3 regions of the Massilia sp. GCM10023247 genome follow, and region 3 is predicted to be linked to each of the others. Evidence: predicted binding sites of a transcription regulator. Region 3 holds the regulator's gene; each other region holds the start of a gene.
What was found. The regulator HrcA, encoded in region 3, represses chaperone genes, less so after heat shock. The targets are predictions, from matches to a motif close to TTAGCACTCNNNNNNNNNGAGTGCTAA.
Positions count from the first base shown of each region.

Region 1: the regulator HrcA is predicted to act here: its motif matches at 2,130-2,156, upstream of groES (co-chaperone GroES).
Region 2: the regulator HrcA is predicted to act here: its motif matches at 1,280-1,306, upstream of rpoH (RNA polymerase sigma factor RpoH).

Region 1 covers NZ_JBHSIB010000007.1:544,392-549,346, forward strand. The annotation lists gene ACFPAH_RS06115 (methyl-accepting chemotaxis protein) at 1-327, shown strand, start outside; gene ACFPAH_RS06120 (EVE domain-containing protein) at 359-826, opposite strand; RNA gene ssrS (6S RNA) at 971-1,151, opposite strand; gene ACFPAH_RS06130 (cell division protein ZapA) at 1,197-1,508, opposite strand; gene ACFPAH_RS06135 (hypothetical protein) at 1,505-1,777, opposite strand; gene groES (co-chaperone GroES) at 2,245-2,535, shown strand; gene groL (chaperonin GroEL) at 2,578-4,224, shown strand; gene ACFPAH_RS06150 (hypothetical protein) at 4,319-4,741, shown strand; partial or broken gene ACFPAH_RS06155 (IS5/IS1182 family transposase) at 4,932-4,955, shown strand, end outside.
Region 2 covers NZ_JBHSIB010000031.1:42,826-47,780, forward strand. The annotation lists gene ACFPAH_RS22825 (cell division ATP-binding protein FtsE) at 1-28, shown strand, start outside; gene ftsX (permease-like cell division protein FtsX) at 25-945, shown strand; gene rpoH (RNA polymerase sigma factor RpoH) at 1,431-2,321, shown strand; gene pstS (phosphate ABC transporter substrate-binding protein PstS) at 2,466-3,494, opposite strand; gene ggt (gamma-glutamyltransferase) at 3,668-4,955, shown strand, end outside.
Region 3 covers NZ_JBHSIB010000022.1:289,519-294,473, reverse strand. The annotation lists gene ACFPAH_RS18145 (hypothetical protein) at 1-507, opposite strand, end outside; gene ACFPAH_RS18140 (HAD family hydrolase) at 762-1,478, shown strand; gene hrcA (heat-inducible transcriptional repressor HrcA) at 1,647-2,669, shown strand; gene fur (ferric iron uptake transcriptional regulator) at 2,740-3,174, opposite strand; gene ACFPAH_RS18125 (outer membrane protein assembly factor BamE) at 3,254-3,853, shown strand; gene dapB (4-hydroxy-tetrahydrodipicolinate reductase) at 3,861-4,670, shown strand; gene ACFPAH_RS18115 (barstar family protein) at 4,675-4,955, shown strand, end outside.

The DNA.
Region 1 (4,955 bases), on a different contig from region 3:
ATCGTCGAGAGCGTCGACCGGGTGACCCGCATCATGGGCGACATGATGGCGGCCACCCAGGAACAGGCGATCGGCATCGAGCAGGTCAACCAGGCGATCGGCCAGATGGACCAGGCTACCCAGCAGAACGCGGCCCTGGTCGAGCAGGCATCGGCGGCGGCCCAGGCGCTGCGCGAGGAAGCCGACCTCCTGGCCCGGGAAGTGGGCGCCTTCTGCCTGCCTGCGGCCGGCGCCGGTCGCCAGGCCCCTGCCGCGGCCAGCCGGCAGCGCCAGGCCGGCAGCGCCACTTACCTGCTTGCAGCCGCGCAGGAGCCGAATCTCGGCTGAGGGCAGGTGCGCCTGTTTTTACCGGGCGATATCAGGCCTGGCCGCGCAGAAGCTGGAGAATCCGGTCCCATTGATCCGGCGTCACCGGTGAAATGGAAAGGCGGCTGCCTTTTTGCAGGAGCACCATGTCTTCGAGTTCGGGAATGGTGCGCATTTCGGCCAGCGGCAAATAGCGCCCTGCTTCCTTTGCCTGGATGTCGACCGAGATCCAGCGCGGTTGTTCGCGCGTCGCTTTCGGGTCGAAGTATTTGCCGGCGCGATCGAACTGGGTTTCGTCCGGATAAGGCGTGCTGGCCACTTGCGCAATCCCGGCGACGCCGGGAACGGCGCAGCTGGAGTGATAAAACAGGATGCCGTCGCCGACCTGCATTGCATCGCGCATGAAATTGCGTGCCTGGTAGTTGCGCACGCCGAACCAGGCGACAGTTTGCCCCGGCGCGGCGCGAACGTCGTCGAAACTGACTTCATCCGGCTCGGATTTCATCAACCAGTAGCGCATCGATCCTGCTCCATTTTTAAAAAGAAAAACGCGGGCCGGCAAGGCCTCGCTCAATATTTGGCACTGCGATACGGGCACGGCGCGAAAAGCGTGCGCGCATAAAAAAACGGCTGCGCGCCGATGGCCGCAACCGCTTTTGTGGAATAGAGCCCCGCCTGTGCCGTTTTTTGCCGGCATCCCGAACCTGATGGCTCAAGGTGGTCACAGTCAATTCAATTTCGGGTTCGTCGAACTAGCGACGCTCACGCCCACCGAACATATCCCGCAACCTATGCATGTAAATGGTTCAAGGAATATATGGCAATCTCGAACACCGCAGGGTGCCTCGCAGTTTACTCGCTTGAACCGGCATGTCAAACGAATTTGGGCGTCAGGACAGTTTTTCTTGCGGCGCGAGCGCGGCGTCGAGGACGGTATGCATCGCTTCGATTTTTTGCTTGACTTCCAGCATCGACATGTCGGACAGCGGGCCTTGCGGCGACTTGACCGAGAGGAATTCCGCGGCCACGCTGAGCGCGGCCATGACGGCGATGCGGTCGGTTCCCTTGACCTTGCCGGAGTCGCGCAGCGCGGTCATCTTGCCGTCGAGGTAGCGCACGGCGTCGCGCAGCGTGGCCTGCTCGCCTTCCTTGCAGGCCAGGCGGTAGGGCTGGCCCATGATCGTGACGTCAAGAAAAATCATCGGGCGGCCTCGGTATCCATTGGTGCAGCATCCTGTGCGTGCTCGTCTTCTTCCGCATCGTCGGCATCGTCGCCTTCGGGTGCCGGCAACTGCGCGATCACCGCCTCGACCCGGTGCTGGGCCTCGACCAGGCGCTCGATGAGCGCCGTGTTCACTTCGTTGAGCAGCACATTGGTCTGGCGCAGCTGGGCATTGTCGTTGCGCAGCGTCCCGACCAGCGCTGCAAGCTGCTCGATCTTGTCGGATAGGTCTTGGAATTCGGAAATCATTCGTAACTATAGGTCCGTTCTGGTTGGACAGTCAACATGATAGCCTACGGTGCGCTTCGATGCGCTTTCTTGCGCTGCGGGGCGGGCCGGGGCCACGTTGGCGGTGCGCCCCCTGGCATTGGCCGCGTGCGGTGGGAGGCGTGGGCGAAGCCCACCCTACCTTTGATTCCGATCAAATGCCTGCCAACAGTGTGTCGGCATGGCCCCCTTCGGTGCTAGTCTCTTCGCTTCGTGCCTGCGCCAGGCTCGGCCTGGCAAGCCGACGGGACAGTCCGTCGCTTGAGGCAGCGCAAACCGCCATCGTTAAATAAGCAACATGGCGTCTTGAAATAGGTAGATGTCGTCCCTATAATTAGCACTCGTTAGTAGAGAGTGCTAACAACCACTTTCAAGCCGTAACGTCCAGGCGGGACGGCAACAACGCATACAAACGCTAGTCCAAACCACTGAAATTAAAGGAGTTTTGCATGAACCTTCGCCCTCTGCACGATCGCGTAATCGTGAAGCGTCTCGACCAGGAAACCAAGACTGCCTCCGGCCTGATCATCCCTGATGCAGCCGCCGAGAAGCCGGACCAGGGCGAGATCCTCGCCGTCGGCAATGGCAAAGTCCAGGACAACGGTCAGCTGCGTGCACTGGAAGTCCAGGTTGGCGACCGCGTCCTGTTCGGCAAGTACTCGGGCCAGACCGTCAAGGTCGACGGCCAGGAACTGCTGGTGATGCGCGAAGAAGACATCATGGCCGTGCTGGTCAAGTAATCCTCCCCACAGAATACTTTCGAATAAATCGGAGAAATAAACATGGCAGCTAAAGAAGTAATTTTCGGCGACGCAGCGCGCGCCAAGATGGTTGAAGGCGTCAACATCCTCGCCAACGCAGTCAAGGTCACCCTGGGCCCGAAAGGCCGCAACGTCGTGCTGGACCGCTCGTTCGGTTCGCCAACCGTCACCAAGGACGGCGTCTCGGTCGCGAAAGAGATCGAACTCAAAGACAAGCTCATGAACATGGGCGCGCAGATGGTCAAGGAAGTCGCCTCGAAGACCAGCGACAACGCCGGTGACGGCACCACCACCGCGACCGTGCTGGCACAAGCCATCGTGCGCGAAGGCATGAAGTTCGTTGCCGCCGGCATGAACCCGATGGACCTGAAGCGCGGCATCGACAAGGCCGTCGCCGCCACCGTCGAAGAGCTGGCCAAGATCGCCAAGCCATGCACCACTTCGAAGGAAATCGCCCAAGTCGGCGCCATTTCCGCCAACTCGGACTACTCGATCGGCGAGCGCATCGCTGAAGCGATGGAAAAAGTCGGCAAGGAAGGCGTCATCACCGTCGAAGACGGCAAGTCGCTGAACGACGAACTCGACATCGTCGAAGGCATGCAGTTCGACCGCGGCTACCTGTCGCCTTACTTCATCAACAACCCGGACAAGCAAGTCGCGATCCACGAGAACCCATTCGTGCTGCTGTGCGACAAGAAGATCTCGAACATCCGTGACCTGCTGCCGGTGCTGGAGCAAGTGGCGAAAGCCGGCCGTCCGCTGGTGATCATCGCCGAAGACATCGAAGGCGAAGCGCTGGCGACCCTGGTCGTCAACAACATCCGCGGCATCCTGAAGACCGTTGCAGTGAAAGCCCCTGGCTTCGGCGACCGTCGCAAGGCCATGCTGGAAGACATCGCTGTCCTGACCGGCGGCCAGGTGATCGCCGAAGAAGTCGGCCTGACCCTGGAAAAGGTCACCCTGGCTGAACTGGGCCAGGCCAAGCGCGTCGAAGTCGGCAAGGAGAACACCATCATCATCGACGGCGCCGGCGCCGCCGAATCGATCGAGGCACGCGTCAAGCAAGTGCGTATCCAGATCGAAGAAGCGACCTCGGACTACGACCGCGAGAAGCTGCAAGAGCGCGTGGCCAAGCTGGCCGGCGGTGTTGCCGTGATCAAGGTTGGCGCTGCCACCGAAGTCGAAATGAAGGAAAAGAAAGCCCGCGTGGAAGACGCGCTGCACGCTACCCGCGCAGCCGTTGAAGAAGGCATCGTGCCAGGCGGCGGCGTCGCCCTGCTGCGTGCCCGCGCCAACCTGAACGTGACCGGCGACAACCCGGACCAGGAAGCCGGCATCAAGATCGTCCTGCGCGCCATGGAAGAGCCGCTGCGCATGATCGTCCAGAACGCCGGCGAAGAGGCTTCGGTCGTCGTCGCAGGCGTCCTGGCCGGCCAGGGCAACTACGGCTACAACGCCGCCAACGGCACCTATGGCGACATGGTCGAAATGGGCGTGCTGGACCCAGCCAAGGTCACCCGCTCGGCCCTGCAGAACGCAGCGTCGATCGCCGGCCTGATGCTGACCACCGACTGCATGGTCTCGGAACTGGCTGAAGACAAGCCAGCCGGCGGCATGGGCGGCATGGGTGGCATGGGCGGCATGGGCGGCATGGACGGCATGATGTAATTGTCCAGGCCCGCGCCGGTTCTCCGGCGCTGTGCTGCAAAATGAAGCCTGCAAGGTTAGCGCCTTGCAGGCTTTTTTACTTTTGGAGATGACAATGCCTACAGTAGACGCAAACGACCTGGAAGACGCCGTGCTGATCGTGTCCGAACCGGGCACTCTTGACGCGGCCTGGGTCTCGCTCGACACGGGCCAGGTGCACATCCGCTCCGAGCTGGTCGACGAGGAACTGGCCCCGCTGCCGGACGACATCGGTACCTCGCAGCGCTATGTCCCCGTTCCGCACATGGGCACGCTCGACCTCGGCCTCGAACTGGTGTTCGATTTCGCCGACGCGGCCATGGAAAAAGATGCCGACCGCGTGCGCCAGATGTTCAAGCGCTCCGACGCCTACCGCCATTTCAGCGAGCTGGTCGAGGAACGCGGGCTCACCGACCGCTGGCATGCCTTCCGCGAGGCGCAGACACGGGCGGTGCTGGCCGGATGGTGCGCGGAGCATGGCTTGCAGCTGGCGGGCTGAGCGCGCCTGCCCCCCTTCTTCTCGTCAGAGCGACAAGGTCGTACACGGAGCCATCCAGGCCGTCCGCTATCGGCCGGGAGCGGCCGTTCACATTCTTCCGCCAACGAGGACGATCACCCTACCGGACGATCTGGAGCATTTCATTGCCGAACACGGATTGTTCGAAGGGTTCACCCGTGACGACAGTCCTGGCATCCTGTTCATCCTGAAGACT
Region 2 (4,955 bases), on a different contig from region 3:
CGAAGGCCAGGCCGGAGGTGCGGCATGAGCCCCTGGATCCGCCACCACCGCTTCGCCTTCGGCGCCGCGCTCGCGCACCTGCGCAAGGCGCCGGGCAGCTTCCTGTTCAACGTGCTGGTGGTCGCGGTCGCGCTGACCCTGCCGTTCGCGGGCATCACCCTGCTCGACAACGTCCGCCCCATGACGGGGCAATTGTCGGTCGATCCCGAGGTGAGCCTGTTCGTCAAGCCCGAGGCCTCGCGCGAAGACGCGCAGGCGATCGAGCCGCAGCTGCGCCAGATCCTGCAGGGCAGCCAGGCCCGCATCGTCTTCGTGCCGCGCGAGCAGGCGCTGGGCGACCTGAAGGAGCGCAGCGGCCTGTCCGGTGCGCTCGACACCCTGGGCGAAAATCCGCTGCCCGACAGCTATGTGATGAAGCTCGCGGGTTTCAGCAATATCGCCGACGCGGCGCGCATCGACGGCATCGTCGAGCAGATGGCGGCTCTGCCCCAGGTCGACACGGTGCAGGTCGATTCGAACTGGGTCAAGCGCCTCGCCGCCCTGCTCGACATCCTGCGCCTGGCGCTGCTGCTGCTGGCCCTGACGCTGGGCGTGGTGGTGATCGCCGTCGTGTTCAACACGATCCGCCTGCAAGTGCTGACCCAGCGCGAGGAAATCGCGGTGTCCAAGCTGCTGGGCGCCACCGACAACTTCATCCACCGTCCGTTTTATTACACGGGCGCCCTGCTCGGCCTGTGCGCCGGCGTGGTGGCGCTGGGCGCGGTGGCGCTGGCCTTGCAGCCGCTGAACGCGTCGATCGCGGAGTTTGCGCGCCTGTACGCGTCGGAATTCCAGCTGGCGGCACTCGGGCCGCTGGAACTGGCGGGCTTGCTGGCGATTAGCGCCGGCCTCGGCCTGATCGGCGCGATGCTGTCGGTGCAGAGGCATCTGGCGCGCCTGAACTGAGGGCACAGTGCATGAAGAAACGGGTGAGCTTGCTCACCCGTTTTTTTATTGGGGATTTGGAAAATGAACAGGAGGCTTTGTAGGCGTCCACGCCGCGACGGCGCGGGAATTTGTCGCACAATGCAGCCGAACTTCCTCCACGGTGCGCCACCTAACAGAAAACGGGCGCGCTGTCCCCTTAACCTGCGGTCTTGAAACGCCGAGACAAGTCACACATTTGAGGTCTATCAACAAATTTGCAAGGGTCTGCTCTACAGTAAGTCTGATCATTTTTAAATACTTCAAAGCAATACTTTAGCCAGACTTAAACTGTCCTCCTCCTATGGGAGGGTCGCTAGCACTCACCCTGAGAGAGTGCTAATATATGTCCTCAAGTGAAGGTATACAAGGCTTGCCATGCATCAGCACGATGTCGTGCAGTCCGCCCCGGGGTGTCCCGGCAGCGTTGACGATGCAGCGAAAGATTACTCTACGAGGAAAATATAATGTCCGCACAATCCGCATTGGTTCCAACCAGCAATCGTGCTCTGGGACTCGGTTTCACCGGCAATCTCGGTAACATCGACGCGTATATTTCCGCCGTGAACCGCCTGCCGATGCTGACCCATGAGGAAGAAGTCTCGCTGGCGAAGCGGCTGCGGGAAGCGAACGACCTCGACGCCGCGCAAAAGCTGGTGCTCTCGCACCTGCGCCTGGTGGTGTCGATTGCGCGCGGCTACCTCGGCTACGGCCTGCCGCACGCCGACCTGATCCAGGAAGGCAATATCGGCCTGATGAAGGCAGTCAAGCGTTTCGACCCGAACCAGGGCGTGCGCCTGGTGTCGTACGCCATGCACTGGATCAAGGCCGAGATGCATGAATACATCCTCAAGAACTGGCGCCTGGTGAAGGTCGCCACGACCAAGGCCCAGCGCAAGCTGTTCTTCAACCTGCGCAGCAACAAGGTGGGCCTGGACGCGATGACGCCGACCCAGGTCGACGACCTGGCCAAGATGCTCGACGTCAAGCGCGAAGAAGTGATCGAGATGGAAACCCGCCTCTCGGGCCGCGACATCGCCCTCGAGTCGCCCACCGACGACGAAGACGACAAGTTCTCGCCGATCGCCTACCTGTCGTCGGACCAGCAGGAGCCGACCAAGGTGCTGGAAGCCGAGCAGGTCACGCGCCTGCAGTCCGAAGGCCTGGAAACGGCGCTGGGCAAGCTCGACCCGCGTTCGCGCCGCATCGTCGAGGCGCGCTGGCTGGCGAACGACGACGGCTCGGGTGCGACGCTGCACACGCTGGCCGAAGAGTTCGGCGTGTCGGCCGAGCGCATCCGCCAGATCGAATCGGCGGCCTTGAAGAAAATGAAAGGCGCGCTGGCAGCCTTCGTGTAAGCCAGGCGTGACAAGAGCACAGCGGCCCTGCGAGGGCCGCTTTTTTTTGCCGCGGCCGTTCGTGGGCCGCAAAAAAAACGGCGATCCGAAGACCGCCGCAAAGAACTACCTTCCGTTAACCCAAGGGCTTGCGCCCGTCCTGCATCAATAGATCGCTGCGCCCGCGCCGTCCTTGAGCTGGGCCTTCCACGCGCCCTGCACCAGCTTGACCACCGAGGCCGGCATCGGCACGTAGTCCAGCTCGGCCGCGGCGGCGGCGCCGTTCTTGAACGCGTAGTCGAAGAATTTCACCACTTCCTTGCCCTTGTTCGCGTCGGCCTGTGCCTTGTGCATCAGGATGTAGGACACGCCCGTGATCGGCCAGGCGTTCTTGCCGGCGGCATCGGTCAGGATCACGGCGAAGCCCGGCGTCCTGGTCCATTCGGCGTTGGCGGCGGCGGCCTTGAAGGCGTCGTCGTCCGGCTGCAGGAACTGGCCTTCCCTGTTCTGCAACTGGGTGTGCGACAGCTTGTTCTTCTTGGCATAGGCCCACTCGACGTAGCCGATCGAGCCCTTGACGCGCTGGACATAGGCGGCCACGCCCTCGTTGCCCTTGCCGCCCATGCCGGTCGCCCATTTCACCGAGGTGCCGGCGCCGATCTTGTCCTTGAATTCAGGGTTCACTTTCGACAGGTAGTCGGTGAACAGGAAGGAGGTGCCCGAGCTGTCGGCGCGGTGCACGACGGTGATGTCGGCGTCCGGCAGTCTGACGCCCGGGTTCAGGGCGGCGATCGGCTGGGCGTTCCACTTGGTGATCTTGCCGAGGTAGATGTCGGCCAGCACCGGACCGCTCAGCTTGAGCTGGCCCGGGTTCACGCCTTCCACGTTGACCACGGCGACCACGCCGCCCATGATGGCCGGGAACTGCATCAGGCCCGCTTCGTCGAGCTCGGCCGCCTTGAGCGGCATGTCGGAGGCGCCGAAGTCGACGGTCTTCGCCTTGATCTGCTTGATGCCGGCGCCCGAGCCGACCGACTGGTAGTTCATGCTGTTGCCGGTGGCGCCCTTGTACATTTCCGCCCACTTGGCGTAGATCGGGTACGGGAAGGTTGCACCCGCGCCGGTCACGTCCGCGGCGAACGAGGAAGACATCACCATCGCGGCAGCGGCGCCCGCGATCATCGTTTTGAACATGTTCTGCATTTTCATTTTGTCGTGGCTCAGGGTTGGTTAAGTGACAAACCCAGTCTAGCGACGCGATATGACGGCTGTATGACCGCTCGATGACCGCTGTGTGACCGCGCATTGCGCCGCCGCCTTGGCGTTTTTGCTATGCTCGGCAGACAACCTGCTCGGGAACGCCCTCCATGACACGATCGACCACTGCCCTCGCCTGCGGCCTCACCCTGTCCATCGTCCTCCACGCGCCGCTCGCGCTGGCCAGGACCCCGGTCGCCAGCGGCAGCGGCGGCGCCGTCGCCACCATCAGCGAGCACGCCTCGCAATCGGCCCTCGCCATCTTGAACAAGGGCGGCAACGCGATCGACGCGGCGGTGGCGGCGGCCGCCACGCTGGGCGTGACCGATCCGTTCAGCTGCGGCATCGGCGGCGGCGGCTTCATGGTGATCTACCTGGCCGGGGACAAGCGCGTCGTCACGATCGACCACCGCGAAACGGCCCCGAGCTCGTTCACCCCGACCGTGTTCCTCGAGAACGGCAAGGAGATCGACTACCAGAAGGCGATCGCCAGCGGCGCGGCCGTCGGCGTGCCGGGCACCGTGCGCGGCTGGCACGAAGCGCTGGAGCGCTACGGCACGATGAAGTTCAGGACGGTGCTGGCGCCGGCCATCGAGGTCGCCACCAAAGGTTTTAAGATTAATGAAACTTTCTCTCATTTAACGCAGGAAAATGAAAGAAAATTTCAACAGTTCAGCAGCACCAGCGCGCTCTACCTGCATGAGGGCAAGGCATTGAGGCCGGGCACCCTGCTGCGCAACCCGGACATGGCCAAGGCCTACCGCGAGATCGCCGCGCGCGGCCAGCGCGCCTTCTACGAAGGGCCGATGGCGCGCGCCATCGTCGACGCCGTCAACCGGCCGCCAGCGGCAAGCGGTGTCCAGGTCCGCCCGGGCAAGATGACGCTGGCCGACCTGGCCAACTACGAGGCGCGCATCCGCCCGCCGGTGCTGAGCACCTATCGCGGCTACGAAATCGCCGGCATGCCGCTGCCGAGCAGCGGCGGCATCGCGGTCGCCGAAGCGCTGAACATCCTGGAAGGCTACGACCTGGGATCGATGCCGCGCGCCCAGGCCGAACACCTGTACCTGGAAGCGAGCCGGCTGGCCTTCGCCGACCGCAACGCCTACCTGGCCGACCCGGAATATGTCGACGCGCCGGTCGCCGGCCTGCTGTCGAAAGCCTATGCCACCGAGCGCCGCGCCACGATCGATCCACTGCGTGCGACGCTGCAGGTCGCCGCCGGCGATCCGTACGCCTACCAGCAGGACCCGAGCGTGCCGCTGCGCCCGCAACCGCGTGCCGCCCAGCGCAAGCTGGGCCAGGAAAGCCCGCACACGACCCACTTCACCGTCTCCGACAAGGACGGCAACGTGGTCTCCTACACGTTTACGATCGAGTCCTGGGGCGGCAGCGGCA
Region 3 (4,955 bases):
CCCAGCCGGCTGTTTCAGGATGGTGACGCCATAGGGCGACTCTTCGGATACCTTGGCCATCTTGAATGCGGTGGCATTCGCCGGGATCTCGACCTTGTCGGTGCCGTTCACGAGGGTGAGACCGGACGCATCGCCCAGCCCGATGATCGTGCCGCCCAGCTCGCGCTGGCGGATCGTGCACTGGACAAACACGTTATTGACATTGAAGACAGCCCGGCCGGTGCCGTTGACCACGACACATTTGTCGATGCCCTCGACATTCGGCGGCACGCTCTTGACCTTGACGTCGTAGCGCGAATCGGTTTCGACGAGGTCCTTGAAGATGAAGGGACCCGATGCGTCGACCGCGAGGTCGGAACCGCCGTTGTTCGTCAGCACCAGGCCCGGCTTGGTAATACCGGACGCCGTGCCGGCGACGTATATGTCGCCGTCGCTGCCGCCGCAGGCCGACAGGCCCAGCGCGCATGCCAGCGCGATGCCGGCACGCAGGGGGGAACGAATCATCATTTCTCCAAACATTAAAAGGGAAGGCTGGCGCGCAACCGGATGGCCACGCCGCACGGTGGAAGTTTGCCCATCATTTTAGAGCATTTGACAAGGCCCGGGCTCATTGGCCTGTGTATCAGGCTGTAACGCTCACGCTGTAACGCTCAGGCCGTAACGCGCGGCACCGCAGGCCGGCTGCGCCCCGCACGCGAGCGCGATTGCATTTCACCGCCGGCCTCGCTATCCTTGGCTCGCCTTCCATACAAGCGCTGACGATGACGCCCACCCACCGCCGCCCCTGGCCCAAAGCCGTTCTGTTCGACCTGGACGATACCCTGTGGCCGATCGCGCCCGTGATCTTGCAGGCCGAGCAAACCCTGTTCGCGTGGCTTGCCAACAACGCGCCGCGGGTGGCGCAGCGCTTCACCATCGAGAGCCTGCGCCAGGCCCGGCTCGAACTGCTGGCGCGCAAGCCCGAGTTCCAGCTCGACCTGGGCGCCCTGCGCCGCGCCGGCCTGGTGGCCGCGTTCGAGCAGGCCGGCGAAGACGCTGCCATGGTGGAGCTGGCCATGACCGAATTCTTTGCCGCGCGCAATGCCGTGATTCCCTACGATGACGTGCTGCCGGGCCTGCTGCGCCTGAAAGGGCGCGTGCTGATCGGTTCGGTTACGAACGGCAATGCCGATTTGCAGACGATCGGCCTGGCCCACCATTTCCACGCCTCGGTGTCGGCGCCGGCCTTCGGCCGCGCCAAACCGGACCCGGCGATCTTCCACGCCGCCCTCGATGCGCTCGGCGTGGCGCCGGGCGATGCCGTTTATGTGGGCGACGACCTGGTGCTGGATGTGCAGGGCGCCCAGCGCGCCGGCATGCGCGGCGTCTGGATGAACCGCACCGCCAGCCGGCGCCACTTGGAAGAGGGCATCGCGCCGGATGCGATCGTGGCCGATTTCGATGGGTTGCTTGCCTGGCTCAAGCGCGAACACGCTTGAGAGCGCCTAACAGAACCGCCATGACGGCGTTGCGTCGTCTCGCCGTACCAGCGTACTGTCTTCGACGACGCGCCTTGTCCTGACTGTTCTGTTAGACGCTCTACGCCCACAGGCGGCGGGCGAACGTGCATAATAGGTGCAGAACCATTCTGCCCGCTTTCCGCCCCCATGCAACTTGAACCCCGTGCCCAAACCCTCCTGAAAGCCCTGGTCGAGCGCTATATCGCCGACGGCCAGCCGGTCGGGTCGCGCGCGCTCTCGAAAATCTCGGGCCTCGACCTGTCCCCGGCCACGATCCGCAACATCATGGCCGACCTCGAGGAAATGGGCTATGTCGCTAGTCCCCATACCTCGGCCGGGCGCGTGCCCACGCCGCGCGGCTACCGCCTGTTTGTCGACACCCTGCTGACGGTCCAGCACCTCGATGGCCAGCATGGGGTCGATCCCGAGCGCATGCGCCTGGCCGCCCAGCACCCGCAAAAGTCCATCGCCAACGCGGCGCAGATGCTGTCCTCGCTGACCCAGTTCGCCGGCGTGGTGCAAAGCCCGCGCCGCGAATCGGTGTTCCAGCAGATCGAATTCCTGCGCCTGTCCGAGCGCCGCATCCTGCTGGTGATTGTCGACCCGCGCGGCGACGTGCAAAACCGCCTGCTGCTCACCGAGGTCGACTACACCCCGTCCCAACTGGTGCAGTCGGCCAATTACCTGAACCAGAACTACGCCGGCCTGAGCTTCGACGAAGTACGCCGGCGCCTGGGCAGCGAACTGCGCCAGCTGCGCGACGACATCGGCGGCCTGATGCAGACGGCGGTGGAGGCCGGCACCGAGGCGATGGCCGAGCAGGGCGACGGCATGGTCATTTCCGGCGAACGCAACCTGCTGTCGGTGTCCGACCTCTCCTCGAACATGAGTTCGCTGCGCCAGCTGTTCGAGATGTTCGAGCAAAAGACCGGACTGATGCAGCTGCTCGACGTATCGAGCAAGGCCGGCGGCGTGCAGATCTTCATCGGCGGCGAATCGAAGCTGGTGCCGATGGACGAAATGAGCGTGGTCACCGCGCCCTACGAGGTGAACGGCAAGATCGTCGGCACTCTCGGCGTCATCGGGCCGACCCGCATGGCCTACGAGCGCGTGATCCCGATTGTCGACATCACGGCGAAATTGCTGTCGAATGCGCTGAGCCATTCCTGAACCGCGTGCGGCATACACCCAATAAAAAACGGCGCCATCGGCGCCGTCGCTCTTTCAAGCAGGACCGGACTCAGTTCCCGCTGCGGTGCGGGCAAGCCGGCTTGACGCAGTTGCCGTAGATCGCCAGCGCGTGCTCGGCGATCTTGAAGCCGCGCTCGACGGCGATCTTGTGCTGACGCGATTCGATTTCGTCGTCATAGAACTCTTCGACGTGGCCGCAATCGAGGCAGACCAGGTGGTCGTGGTGCGAACCGGCATTCAGCTCATAAATGGCCTTGCCGGTTTCGAAGTGGTTGCGGTTGAGCAGGCCGGCTTGCTCGAACTGGGTCAGCACCCGGTAGACGGTCGCCAGGCCGACGTCCATGTTATCGGCCAGGAGGATTTTGTACACGTCTTCCGCCGTCAGGTGCCGGACATCGCTGTTCTGGAAAATTTCCAGAATCTTCAAGCGTGGCAGAGTCGCCTTCAGGCCGCTCGCCTTCAGGTCGGTAGGGCTGTTACTCATGTTTGTTACTCGTAGATGGGCGGAGTGCTTTATGATATAGCGTTTTGGAAGCTCCCGCTTAATCGTTTTGAGGTTACTTATGCGCATCATTGATGCCGTTGTTCATCGTTCCTATGCCCGCGCTGCACTTGCCGCGGGCCTTGCATGCACGCTACTGCTCTCGGGCTGCGCATCATGGCGTCAGCAGGGCGCGCCGGCCGAACCGGTGAGCACCTCCCCTCAGGCAGCGGAAACCGATGCCAATGCCGGCGCGCAAACGGTCCAGGCTACCAAGCTGCAGAAGTTCCTGTGGATCTTCTCGCCCTACCGTCCGGACATCCAGCAGGGCAACTTCGTCTCCCAGGAAATGCTGTCGCAACTGAAAGTGGGCCAGACCCGCGACCAGGTGCGCTTCCTGCTGGGCACCCCGCTGTTGACCGACATGTTCCACGCCGACCGCTGGGACTACCCGTTTTATCTGGCGCGCGGCAACGGCGAGCTGACCACCAGCCGCGTCACCGTGTATTTCAAGGATGGCGTGGTCGAGCGCTTCGACGGCGGCAACCTGCCGACCGAGCGCGAGTACATCGCGCGCATCGCCGGCCCGATCAAGACGGCGAAGAAAGAGGCCGCCGCCGAGAACACCAAGCCGGCCACCGCCCCGTCGGTCGTGCCCGCCACCTCCACCCAGACCCGGTAAGCGCATCATGACGCACTTGAACATCGCGGTTGCCGGCGCCAGCGGGCGCATGGGCCGCATGCTGATCGAAGCGATCGCCGCCGCGCCCGACATGCAGCTTTCGGGCGCGCTCGACGTGCCGGGCTCGCCTGCCGTCGGCCAGGACGCGGGCGCCTATGCGGGCCAGTCCACCGGCGTGACCATCGAGTCCGACCTGGCGCGCGCGCTGGCGGGCGCCGATTGCCTGATCGATTTCACGCGTCCGGAAGGCACGCTCGAGCACCTGAAGTATTGCGCCGCGCACGGCATCAAGATCGTGATCGGCACCACCGGTTTCGACGAGGCCGGCAAGGCGGCGATCCAGGCGGCGGCCGACAAGACGGCCGTCGTGTTCGCGCCGAACATGAGCGTGGGCGTCAACGTCACCCTGAAACTGCTGGAACTGGCCGCCAAAAGCTTCGCCGAAGGCTACGACATCGAAATCATCGAGGCGCACCACCGCCACAAGGTCGACGCGCCCTCGGGCACCGCCCTGAAAATGGGTGAAGTCATCGCCGACGCGCTCGGACGCGACCTGAAGGACTGCGCCGTCTACGGCCGCGAAGGCGTGACCGGCGAGCGCGATCCGTCGACCATCGGTTTCGCCACCATCCGCGGCGGCGATATCGTCGGCGACCACACCGTGCTGTTTGCCGGCACCGGCGAGCGCATCGAAATCACCCATAAATCGAGCAGCCGCGTCACCTACGCCCACGGCGCCCTGCGCGGCGCGCGTTTTATCGCCGCCAAGGCGAGCGGCCTGTACGACATGCAGGACGTCCTGTCCTTGAAAGGATGATGCAATGGCAGTGGCAGAACTGAACGGCGCCGCGATCGTCAACGAAGCAAGCTTCATGGCCGAGAGCCGCCGCGCGTTCGGCTTTCACACCGCAACCGGCGACACCATCGACACCTGGGTCGATTGCCTGAGCTACCTGCGCGACGACGAGAACATGACCAAGTTCCGCCTCAAGCCGGACGAGGTGCTGGAAATCGTCATCACCGAAAGCGCAGGCCTGCGCGCGCGCCTGCCCGACCTGGTCGACGAAATCACCTTCTGCGTCGGCGGCATCAACGAGCGCTA